DNA from 3 places in the Mesorhizobium sp. WSM4846 genome. Region 3 is predicted to be linked to each of the others. Evidence: riboswitches for the same ligand, from Rfam matches in the RefSeq annotation. Region 3 holds a riboswitch; each other region holds the start of a gene.

Region 1 (3,269 bases), on a different contig from region 3:
GGCCGGACAGCTGCTCGCCGAAATGCTGCACCATGTCGTTGCGTTCAAACTCGCCATGTACCAGCACGTCCAACCCGATCTCCTCCTGCCAACGGACCGCCGCCTCGGTCTCCTTCTTCAGGAAGGCCTGGTAGTCGATATAGCTCAGCCGGCCCTTCGCATGGGCGGAGCGCGCCCTGCGCACCTCGGGCGTCTGCGGGAAGGACCCGATGGTCGTCGTGGGGAACGGCGGCAGGCCGAGCGTGTCGGCCTGGATTCTCGAGCGCTTGGCAAATGCGCTCTTTCGTTGCTTCATGACGCTGTCAATGCTGCTAACGCGCCCGTGGACGAGCGGATCATGGACCTTTGCAGACATTGCGCGCGCGGCGGCCGCCTCTTCAGAACCCTTCAGCGCGCCTGCTACGGCCTCCCTGCCTTCGGACAAGGCTTGGGCCAGCACGAGCAGCTCTTCAGTCTTCTGGGCGGCGAATGCCAGCCACGAACGGAGGTCTACATCGAGCGCGGTCTCCATCCGCAGGTCCATCGGCACATGAAGCATCGAGCAGGAAGGCGCAATCTCGACGCGATCCAGCGGCCACCCGGCAACGACCGGCTTGATGCGGTCGAGAATGGCAGCCAGGTTCGCGCGCCAGACGTTGCGGCCGTCGATCAGGCCAAGTGAGAGCACCAGATCCTTCGGTGCGAGCCGACCAACCGTCTCCAACTGCTCGGGAGCGCGCACGAGGTCGAGATGCAGGCCCGCCAGGCGCAGCGAAAGCGCGGTCTCGAGATTGTTTCCCAGCGGCCCGAAATAGGTAGCCAGCATAATTTTCAACTTGGGCGCGGCTTTCGACAGCTGCCCATAGGCGAATTCGAAGGCAGCTCGTTCGTTCGGGTTAAGATCGAGCACAAGGGCCGGCTCATCAATCTGCACCCAGTCGGCCCCCGAGAGATCCAGCCTCTGCAGGAGTTGCTCGTAGACGGGTAGCAGGCGCGGTAGGAGCGCTATGGGATTGAAGCCCTGGTCGGGAGACTTCGCCAGCTTGAGGAAGGTCACCGGTCCAAGGATGACCGGGCGTGTATGGATGCCGAGCTCTTTTGCCTCCAGAAAGTGATCGACTGGTTTCGCCGACGAGAGGGCGAATGTCTGATCGTCGCCCAGCTCCGGCACATGTAGTGGTAGTTAGTGTCGAACCATTTGGTCATTTCCATCGCGGTTACGCGCTGCCCCTGAACTGCATGCCCGTGACTGGCGTGTCCACAACCCGCAGTATCGCCTTGCGTCCCGCGCGCTATCGCGAAGTAGATGTCAAGCGGGACCTCGCCGCCCGTCCAGCCGTAACGAGCTGGCACGGCGCCGACCATTGCTGCGGTGTCGAGCACATGGTCATACAGTGAGAAATCGTTCGACGGGATTTTCGACACGCCGCGGTCGTGCTGCTCGCTCCAGCTGGCGGCACGCAGTGCCTTGGCCATCGACACTAGGTTGGCAGCAGACGATTTTCCGGACCAGTAGCTTTCGAGCGCGAATTTCAGTTCTCGCCGGCGACCGATACGCGGCACGCCAAGCGTTGCTATGGGAACTTGCTGGGAGACATTCATTCCATACCCCGATGGTTGGGGCGGGGACAAGGAAGGCGCTAGCAGGCCGGCATCAACGCCGAGCTGCCGCGGCCACCAGACACCCCGCCCGTGGACGTTGTTGGCCGTGGCAGGTCTCCTGGCTCGCGGGTCACAGCCTCTGCCCCGTCTTCCCGGGGCAGTTCGCCCTAGTGACATTGGTGGGTTTGGCTCGCCGCTTACAGTTGCGGGGGGCAGCGCCGGCATTGCACCGGCTTCCCTCTTAGCTCCGCTACGGCAACGCCTTGCGGAGAACCACGACACCCAGACAATCGCAGCGGCCCGCTTTGTTGTCAATGCCGTATAAAGAAATGTTTATGTCTTTATGTGAAATTGTTCGTTTGCGGCGTGTTCTCAAGTCGCAGGTCGCGGTAGAGCTGAGCCGTTTGCGCCACTCTCCGGGCTTGTGCCTCGCCGCTCGGGCAATCTGCCGGTGACACGATCCCGGCTCAAAAACGACTTCGTCAAAAACACGTTTTGGCCATCATGATCGGCGGCAGTACTGGCCGAAGTGCGACAACGTTCCTGAGCCTGCAAAATTGAAATTTGGAGAAAACCGCCATCCTTCACGGACGGGCACGCGACATTTCAATGTGTACGCGCTTGTCTGGACAGCCTCACAAAGGGCGCTGGCAGCACCTCGCTGAAACACCGCCCTACAACAATCCCGCCTGCTCAGCCTCGCGGCGCAGATTCTGCCGCGGCCTGGGGCCGATCTGCTGGATCACCAGTCCGGCCGCCAGGGAGCCAAGGTCGCCGCAGGTCTGCAGGTCGCGGCTTTGCGTGTAGCCATGCAGGAAGCCGGCGGCATAGAGATCGCCGGCACCCGTCGTGTCGACCAGTTCCTTGATGGCGATCGCCTTGATCACCACGGTCTCGTCGCCGCGCACGATCACCGAACCTTTTTCCGAGCGGGTCACGGCGGCGATGCGGCAATCCTTGCGGATCTGCGCCAGCGCCTCGTCGAACAACGCCGTCTGGTAGAGCGACTTGATCTCGTGGCTGTTGGCAAAGACGATATCGACCGTGCCCGAACGCATCAGGTCGAGGAATTCGTCGCGGTAGCGGTCGACGCAGAACGAATCCGACAATGTCATCGACACTTCGCGCCCGGCTGCATGGGCGAGCTTCGCCGTCTGCCGGAACGCTTCCTTGGCGCGCGGCGGGTCCCACAGATATCCCTCGAAATAGGTGACGGCGGCGCCAGACGCCTTGTCCGCTTCGACATCCTCAGGACCGAGCTCGACGCAAGCGCCGAGATAGGTGTTCGTCGAGCGCTCGCCGTCCGGCGTGACGAAGATCATCGAGCGCGCCGTTGGCGGTTCGCCTTTGAGCGGCCTGGTGTCGAAGGCGACGCCCTGCGCGTGCATGTCATGGGCGTAGATTTCGCCGAGCGTGTCGTTCGAGACCTTGCCGAAGAAGGCGGCGCGGCCGCCGAAGCTGGCGACGCCCGCCGCCGTGTTGCCGGCGCTGCCGCCGGAGGCTTCGATGGCCGGGCCCATGCGGCTGTAGAGCAGCTCGGCGCGCCTCGTATCGATCAAATTCATCGCGCCCTTGATGATGCCGTTCGTCTCAAGGAATGCCTCGTCGCACTGGGCGATGATGTCGACAATGGCATTACCGATACAAAGCACGTCATAGTTCGGCATCAATCATGTCTCCGCCAAAAA
Region 2 (3,269 bases), on a different contig from region 3:
CAGGGGGAAAACTGTAACCCATGTATCCGGTTCAAAGTGTTACCCATCCATCAACTGGACAAGATAAGGCGGAGCGCCGCGACACTAGTCTCCAACACAAGTTGAAAACTGGGCCATTCTCACCCTTTGACCGGTATCCAGATTTCCAGCCCGCCATTGCCGCTGCGCGGATCGAATTCGGGACCGTAGCGCTCGAATTCGGGCGCGTCGGCAATCTTGTGCCCGGAGGCCGGCAGCCATTTGTTCCAGATCGTGTTGACCGTGCGGCGGATGGTCGAGATGTGGTCACGATGGGCGAACACGGCGTATTCCTGCTCCGGCACGCGTACGCGCGAAAACTCCTTCGGCAGGTCCGAAAAATCGGACACCTCGACGCCGGCGATATAGTCGAAATTGCCTGCATCGTCGCCGTTGACGCAGACGCCATAGGCGACGTCGCCGACCTCGCCTGGAATGTTGCCGATATAGGGGCCGAACCGCTGCCACTGCATCGGGATGCCGGCGCTGGTTTCGCAGCTGTAGCGCTCGCCGAGACCGGCGATGAGGAACGGCCGGCTGGTTTCGAAACGCGGCGGCTCGAGATTGGTGAGGAAGGACTGGTCCATCAGAATCGGCTCCACGAGATCGAGGTTTTTGAGTGAGCCTTGCGCGCGCACCAGTTCCGGCGTGGTGCCGAACTGGTCGCGGAAGGCGCGGGTGAAAGCCTCATGCGAGGCATAGCCGGCGTCGAGCGCGACCGAGAGAATGTCCGGTGCGCCGGCGGCGAGCCTGCGCGCCGCCTCGGTCAGGCGGCGAGAACGCAGGTAGCCCATCACCGAACGGCCGGTCGCCGCACCGAAAGCCCGCGTCACGTGAAAGCGCGACACGCCGCTGCTGTTGGCGACATCGTCGAGCGAGATGGCTTCCGGCAGATGGCTTTCGACGAACCACAGCGCTTTCTCGGTCGGGTTCATATGGCTCCTTGCTGTGGGACTGCGCATTGGCCAGGTCATGGTATCGCTTCCTGGTGGAGGCAGTTTGATCGAAATTGCGCACCGCGCAATGCGACGGTGGTCGGCAAGTCGAAGGCGTTGGGCGAAGGGCTTGACGGGAGCAGGCGTTGTCTTTTAAGTAGTAACGTTATTACATTACGAGATTCGGTATGCTCGTTCTGACAAGACCATTGCTCGCGGGGCACTCCGAACCCCGGAAACTTATTGCGCTGGGATTGGCGGAAAACTAGGGTGGCTGACTGATGGTCCCCAAGCCGAAAGGCGAGGGTGAAAAGGGAACACGGTGAGATCTTCGGATCGAGGCCGTGGCTGCCCCCGCAACTGTAAGCGGCGAGCAAAATCCGAAAATGCCACTGGCCGGCAAGGCTGGGAAGGCAGGATGGCGTAAGGACCCGCGAGCCAGGAGACCTGCCATCGCACGAGTTGACCGGACGGGGTGTGCCGGGAGGAGACGTGGACATCGGTCTTGTCGGCCGGTCCAGCTTCCTTCCGTCGCCATTGAGAAAGTGACGGTAAGTTGGACGCCTGCCAGCCTCTTCTTGAAGCGCGTGAACTGAGCGCCACGGCGAATGGCCAGCGCCTGGTCAGTGCGGTCAGCCTTTCGGTCGCGGCGGGAGACCGCCTCGCTATCATCGGTCCCAACGGCGCCGGCAAGACGACGCTGCTGCGCATGCTATGCGGCACGCTGCGTCCGAGCGCGGGAGATGTGAGATTTTCCGGACGCCGGCTGGAGACGTTTCCGGCCGCCGAGCGGGCGCTGCACATGGCAGTCGTCGGCCAGACCGATCAGCCCGATCCGCGGCTTGCCGTGATCGACTACGTCGGACTTGGGCGGGTCCCGCATGCCTGCTGGCGACGCAGGAGCGAGCAACGCGACGTCGTCGTCGAAGCGCTTCGCAGAACCGGCCTGCTGCCGCTGCTCGGCCGCACGATCGGCTCGGTGTCGGGTGGTGAGCGGCAACGCGCCCAGCTGGCGCGCGCCATCGCCCAGGAGCCAAAAATCCTGTTCCTCGATGAACCGACCAATCATCTCGATCCGCGCGCCCGCAGCGAACTTCTCGAACTCGTATCGCAGCTTGGCATGACCGTCGTGGCGGTGCTGCATGATCTGTCGCTGGTCACGCCATTTGCCACCAGGGTCGCGGTGATGAACGAGGCCCGCCTGCAGGCACTCGCCGGTCCGCGCGAGGCGCTGACCAAGCAGTTGATCCGCGAGATTTTCGGCGTCGACGTGCTTCGGCTGCGCCATCCGACCGAAGACCGCGAACTCACGGTGTTCGAAGTCCCGAACCGTGCCTCTTCTGATCTAACCAAGGAGCAACATCCGTGAAACGCCTCGCACTGTCTTTTGCCTCTCTGCTGCTTGCCCAGACAGCCTTCGCTTTCCCGGTAACAGTCGACAGCTGCGGCACGCCGCTGACGTTCGACGCCGCGCCAAAGCGTGCCGTCATCCAGGATATGAACATGGCCGAGATGGCCTTCGCGCTGGGGCTGCAACCGTCGATCGTCGGCCTGACCGGCATCACCGGATGGTACAAGGCCGGTCCGGAATTCAAGGCCAAGCAGGGCGCGATCCCGGAACTCGCGCCGAAATACCCGGCGCTCGAAAACCTGGTCGCGGTCGAGCCCGATTTCTTCTTCGCCGGCTGGTATTACGGCATGAAGCCGGGCGGCGAGGTAACGCCAGATACGCTGGCGCCGCACGGCGTCAAGACGCTGGTGCTGACGGAAAGCTGCGTCCATCTCGACAACAACCGCCCCGCCGCCTCGATGGACCTGCTCTACGGCGACATCGAAAAGCTGGGCAGGATTTTCGGCAAGCAAGCCAGGGCGGAAAAACTCGTTTCAGGCTGGAAAGCGCAACTCGCCGATATCACGGCAAAGGTCGGCGACCGCGAGCGGACGCGGGTGTTTCTCTACGACTCCGGCGAAGACAAACCCTTCACATCAGGCAAGTTCGCGATCCCCAGCGCCATGATCGCCGCTGCCGGCGGCGACAACATCATGGCCGACATGCAGACGAGCTGGGGCAACACGGACTGGGAAACGGTCGCTTCCCGCAATCCGCAGTTCCTGATCCTGCTCGACTACCAGGACGGCGGTGGTTACAGGAAACTGCTCGACTTCCTCAAAGTCCATCCGGCAATGAAGGAGACCGATGCGGTCAGGAACGAGCGCTTCGTCGCGCTGCGCTATGCCGAGCTGACGCCCGGACCTGCTAACATCGAGGCGATCGGCAAGATCGCCAGCGCGATGCACCCGGAAGCCTTCTGAGCT
Region 3 (3,269 bases):
TCAGGTAGAAGGCGAGGCTGTGCCGGCCGATAAAAACCAGCGGATCAGTCCAGCGGCCGGGCGCCAGGCCCGCCAGCCGCGTCAGCACGCCGGAGGCGAAGGCAAGCTTTGCCGCTGCGATGCCGGCAAGCACAGCGCCGAACCATGGAAACAGCGGGACATAATCGTTGGAGCGCGGGTTGGTTGCCGACAGGCCGACCCACCACAGGGCCGGATGATCGAAGATCTCGGACCTGAGGTAAAGCGGCGCGGTGATGACGAAAGCTGCGACAACCAGCGTCAGCAGCGCCGGCAGCCGCAGAAACGCCAGGCCGAGCAGGCTGGCCAGCGCGATCTCGTGCAGGATGCCGAAGAAGATGAAACTGTCGGGTGTGGCAAGCCTTGTGGCGGCCGATATGGCGAGCGCCGCCCCGCCGACCATGGCGAAGCGTTTCCAGAAGCCGTTCCAGCGGATTTGCTTGCCATGGGCGAGGAACAGGCTGACGCCGACCAGGAACAGGAAGGTCGAAGCGATGCAGCGCGCGTAGAATTTCCACCAGCCAAAGGCAGTCAGGCCGGGATCGGTGTAGCCGAAGAATTCGAGATCCCAGGTGAAATGGTAACTCGCCATGGCAAGCAAAGCGATGCCGCGGGCGACGTCGATAGCGATGATGCGCCTGGATCGGTCCTGAACGGCCGGCGTAGGAATGGTCATGGTCTCGCAATTCTGATTCAGTGCTGCAAGACGACTATCATGGTTGCCCCGGACAAAAGAAGACAGGCGCCGTTCCTTCTTCCTTCTCCCCTTGTTGTGGGAGAAGGTGGATTGGCGCGCAGCGCCATGACGGTTGAAGGGGTGCTGGCCGGAGCGCTGTTGGTGCCAAGCTGGAACACCCCTCATCCGACCTCGCTTCGCGAGGCCACCTTCTCCCACAAGGGGAGAAGGAAGAGCCCACGAGAAACGATTACCTTGACGGCGCATTCGCGCTGCTAGCTGGCGGAATTTGGTTTGCCGGGCGCGGCGATTCTGCCTATAGTCGCAGCCGTCGTCGGTTCCGTTTTGGAACCAAAGAGGGAATGCGGTAAGGGCAAAATCTCCCAATGCCGTGGCTGCCCCCGCAACTGTGTGCGGTAGTCCTCTCCATATGCCACTGAAGAATTTCTTCGGGAAGAGCTTCTTCGGGAAGGTGGGGAAGGGCGCTGATCCGCGAGCCAGGAGACCTGCCGGCGACAGGAGAACTGACTTCTATGCCCTCGGGTGGAGGGCGAAAGGACAAGACATGAATACCGCTTCCGTCTCGCTCGGCGCTTCCGTCTCCTCGCAGTCGCGCTTCGTGCAGTTGGCGCTTGCTGCATTTCTCGGCGTTTTCGTCATGGGTTTTGTCGGCTTCTCGCATATCGATGCGGTCCACAATGCCGCTCACGACTATCGCCATTCGATGGGCTTTCCCTGCCACTGACGAGGGGCTGTCACCATGACACTGTTTCGCAACGTCGTGTTCATCGCGGCGATCGCAGGGCTTGTGGCCGGCGTCGTTCTCGCCTGCATGCAGGCTTACGCCACGGTGCCACTCATCCTCAAGGCAGAAGTCTACGAACAGACCGGCGGTGGTCACACGCATGACCATGGTTCAGCGCCGGCCGCAGCAGGCAGCAATGCCATGAGCAGCGCCGTGCCGGCTGAAGCAGCCACCGCGGAAGAGGAAGGCTGGGCGCCGGCCGATGGCTTCGAGCGCTTCGCCTTCAACGTCGTTGCCAACGTCGTCACCGGCATCGGCTTTGCGCTGATCCTGGTCGCCGCTTCGGAGTTCGCCGGCGGCATCGGCAATTGGCGACAGGGTATGTTCTGGGGCCTTGCCGGCTTTGCCGTGTTCACGCTGGCTCCGAACCTTGGCCTGCCGCCCGAACTGCCGGCGATGCCGGCGGCCGATCTCGCCCAGCGCCAGGTCTGGTGGACGGCGACCGTGCTGGCGACCGCGGCCGGCCTCGGGCTGCTCGCCTTTCGCAAATCGCTGCCGCTCGCGGTAATTGCCGTGGCGTTGATCGTGGCGCCGCATTTTGTCGGCGCGCCGCAGCCCGACAGTTTCGAATCGCCGATCCCGGAAGGTCTGCACCATCAGTTCGTGGTGGCGGTGACGCTGACCAATCTGGTGTTCTGGCTGGTGCTCGGCGCTGTCGTCGGCTTGGTGCGCGGCCGCTTGACCGGCACCGCAACCAGCCTGCGCGATAGCCTTGCCTGATCGCGCTGCTCCAGGCAGCAAGCTGACCCTGGTCGTCGGCGGTGCACGCTCGGGCAAGAGCGCGCATGCCGAAAGCCTGGTGACGGCCTGTCCAGCGCCGTGGACCTACATCGCCACGGCGCAAGCCTATGACGACGAGATGCGCGAACGCATCGCGCTGCACTGGGCACGGCGCGGCGAGGGCTGGACGACCGTCGACGCGCCGCTCGATCTCGTCGGCGCGATCGAGGCGCTGCCTGACGGCCGGCCCGTCCTGATCGACTGCCTGACGCTGTGGCTGTCCAACCACATGCTGGCCGAACGCGACATTGAGGCCGAATGCCGAGGGCTGGCGGATGTGCTGTCGCGGCCGCGCGGGCCGTGGTTCGTGGTTTCCAACGAGGTCGGGCAAGGCATCGTGCCCGACAATGCGCTTGCCCGCCGGTTTCGCGATGCCGCCGGCCGGCTCAACCAGCAGGTCGCCGCCGTCGCCGGCACGGTGCTGCTGATAGTGGCGGGACTGCCGCTCAAGGTGAAGTGATATGACCGATATCGATGACAGGGACGAGCAACGCCACCGCGCCAAGATGGCCAAGCGCAAGGCGGTGCAGGACGCCGAGGTCGCGGCCAAGACGGTCGAGAAGGGACTGCTGATCGTTAACACCGGGCCCGGCAAGGGCAAGACCACTGCCGCCTTCGGGCTGGCGCTGAGGATGCTCGGCTACGGCAGGCGCGTCGGCGTCGTCCAGTTCATCAAGGGCAAATGGCATACCGGCGAGAAGGACGCCTTTGCCGCTTTCGGCGACCGGGTCGTCTGGCACACGATGGGCGAGGGTTTTACCTGGGAAACGCAGGATCTGAAGCGCGACATCGCCGCCGCCGAGGCTGCCTGGGCCAAGGTGCTCGAGCTGATGGCCGATCCATCGATCAGCCTTCTGGTGCTCGACGAATTGAACATCGCGCTGCGCTACGACTATCTCGATCTCGACACGGTAGTGGCGGCGCTGAAGGGCCGCCGCGAAAACCTGCATATCGTCGTCACCGGCCGCAACGCCAAGCCGGCGCTGGTCG

Evidence for each region. Region 3 has a riboswitch for cobalamin ahead of AC0L15_RS14315 (CbtB domain-containing protein). Riboswitches for the same ligand answer to the same signal wherever they lie in the genome.
Region 1: another riboswitch for cobalamin. It lies ahead of metE (5-methyltetrahydropteroyltriglutamate--homocysteine S-methyltransferase); the one in region 3 lies ahead of AC0L15_RS14315 (CbtB domain-containing protein).
Region 2: another riboswitch for cobalamin. It lies ahead of AC0L15_RS27860 (ABC transporter ATP-binding protein); the one in region 3 lies ahead of AC0L15_RS14315 (CbtB domain-containing protein).

The regions. Positions count from the first base shown of each region.
Region 1 covers NZ_JBVVPZ010000034.1:68,797-72,065, forward strand. Annotated here, with positions in the region: partial or broken gene metE (5-methyltetrahydropteroyltriglutamate--homocysteine S-methyltransferase) at 1-1,581, opposite strand, end outside; cobalamin riboswitch at 1,673-1,874, opposite strand; gene AC0L15_RS24305 (adenosine kinase) at 2,256-3,248, opposite strand.
Region 2 covers NZ_JBVVPZ010000047.1:17-3,285, forward strand. Annotated here, with positions in the region: gene AC0L15_RS27855 (AraC family transcriptional regulator) at 120-953, opposite strand; cobalamin riboswitch at 1,219-1,422, shown strand; gene AC0L15_RS27860 (ABC transporter ATP-binding protein) at 1,510-2,322, shown strand; gene AC0L15_RS27865 (ABC transporter substrate-binding protein) at 2,319-3,266, shown strand.
Region 3 covers NZ_JBVVPZ010000014.1:39,506-42,774, forward strand. Annotated here, with positions in the region: gene AC0L15_RS14310 (heparan-alpha-glucosaminide N-acetyltransferase) at 1-694, opposite strand, end outside; cobalamin riboswitch at 1,013-1,222, shown strand; gene AC0L15_RS14315 (CbtB domain-containing protein) at 1,260-1,439, shown strand; gene AC0L15_RS14320 (CbtA family protein) at 1,455-2,219, shown strand; gene cobU (bifunctional adenosylcobinamide kinase/adenosylcobinamide-phosphate guanylyltransferase) at 2,242-2,739, shown strand; gene cobO (cob(I)yrinic acid a,c-diamide adenosyltransferase) at 2,741-3,269, shown strand, end outside.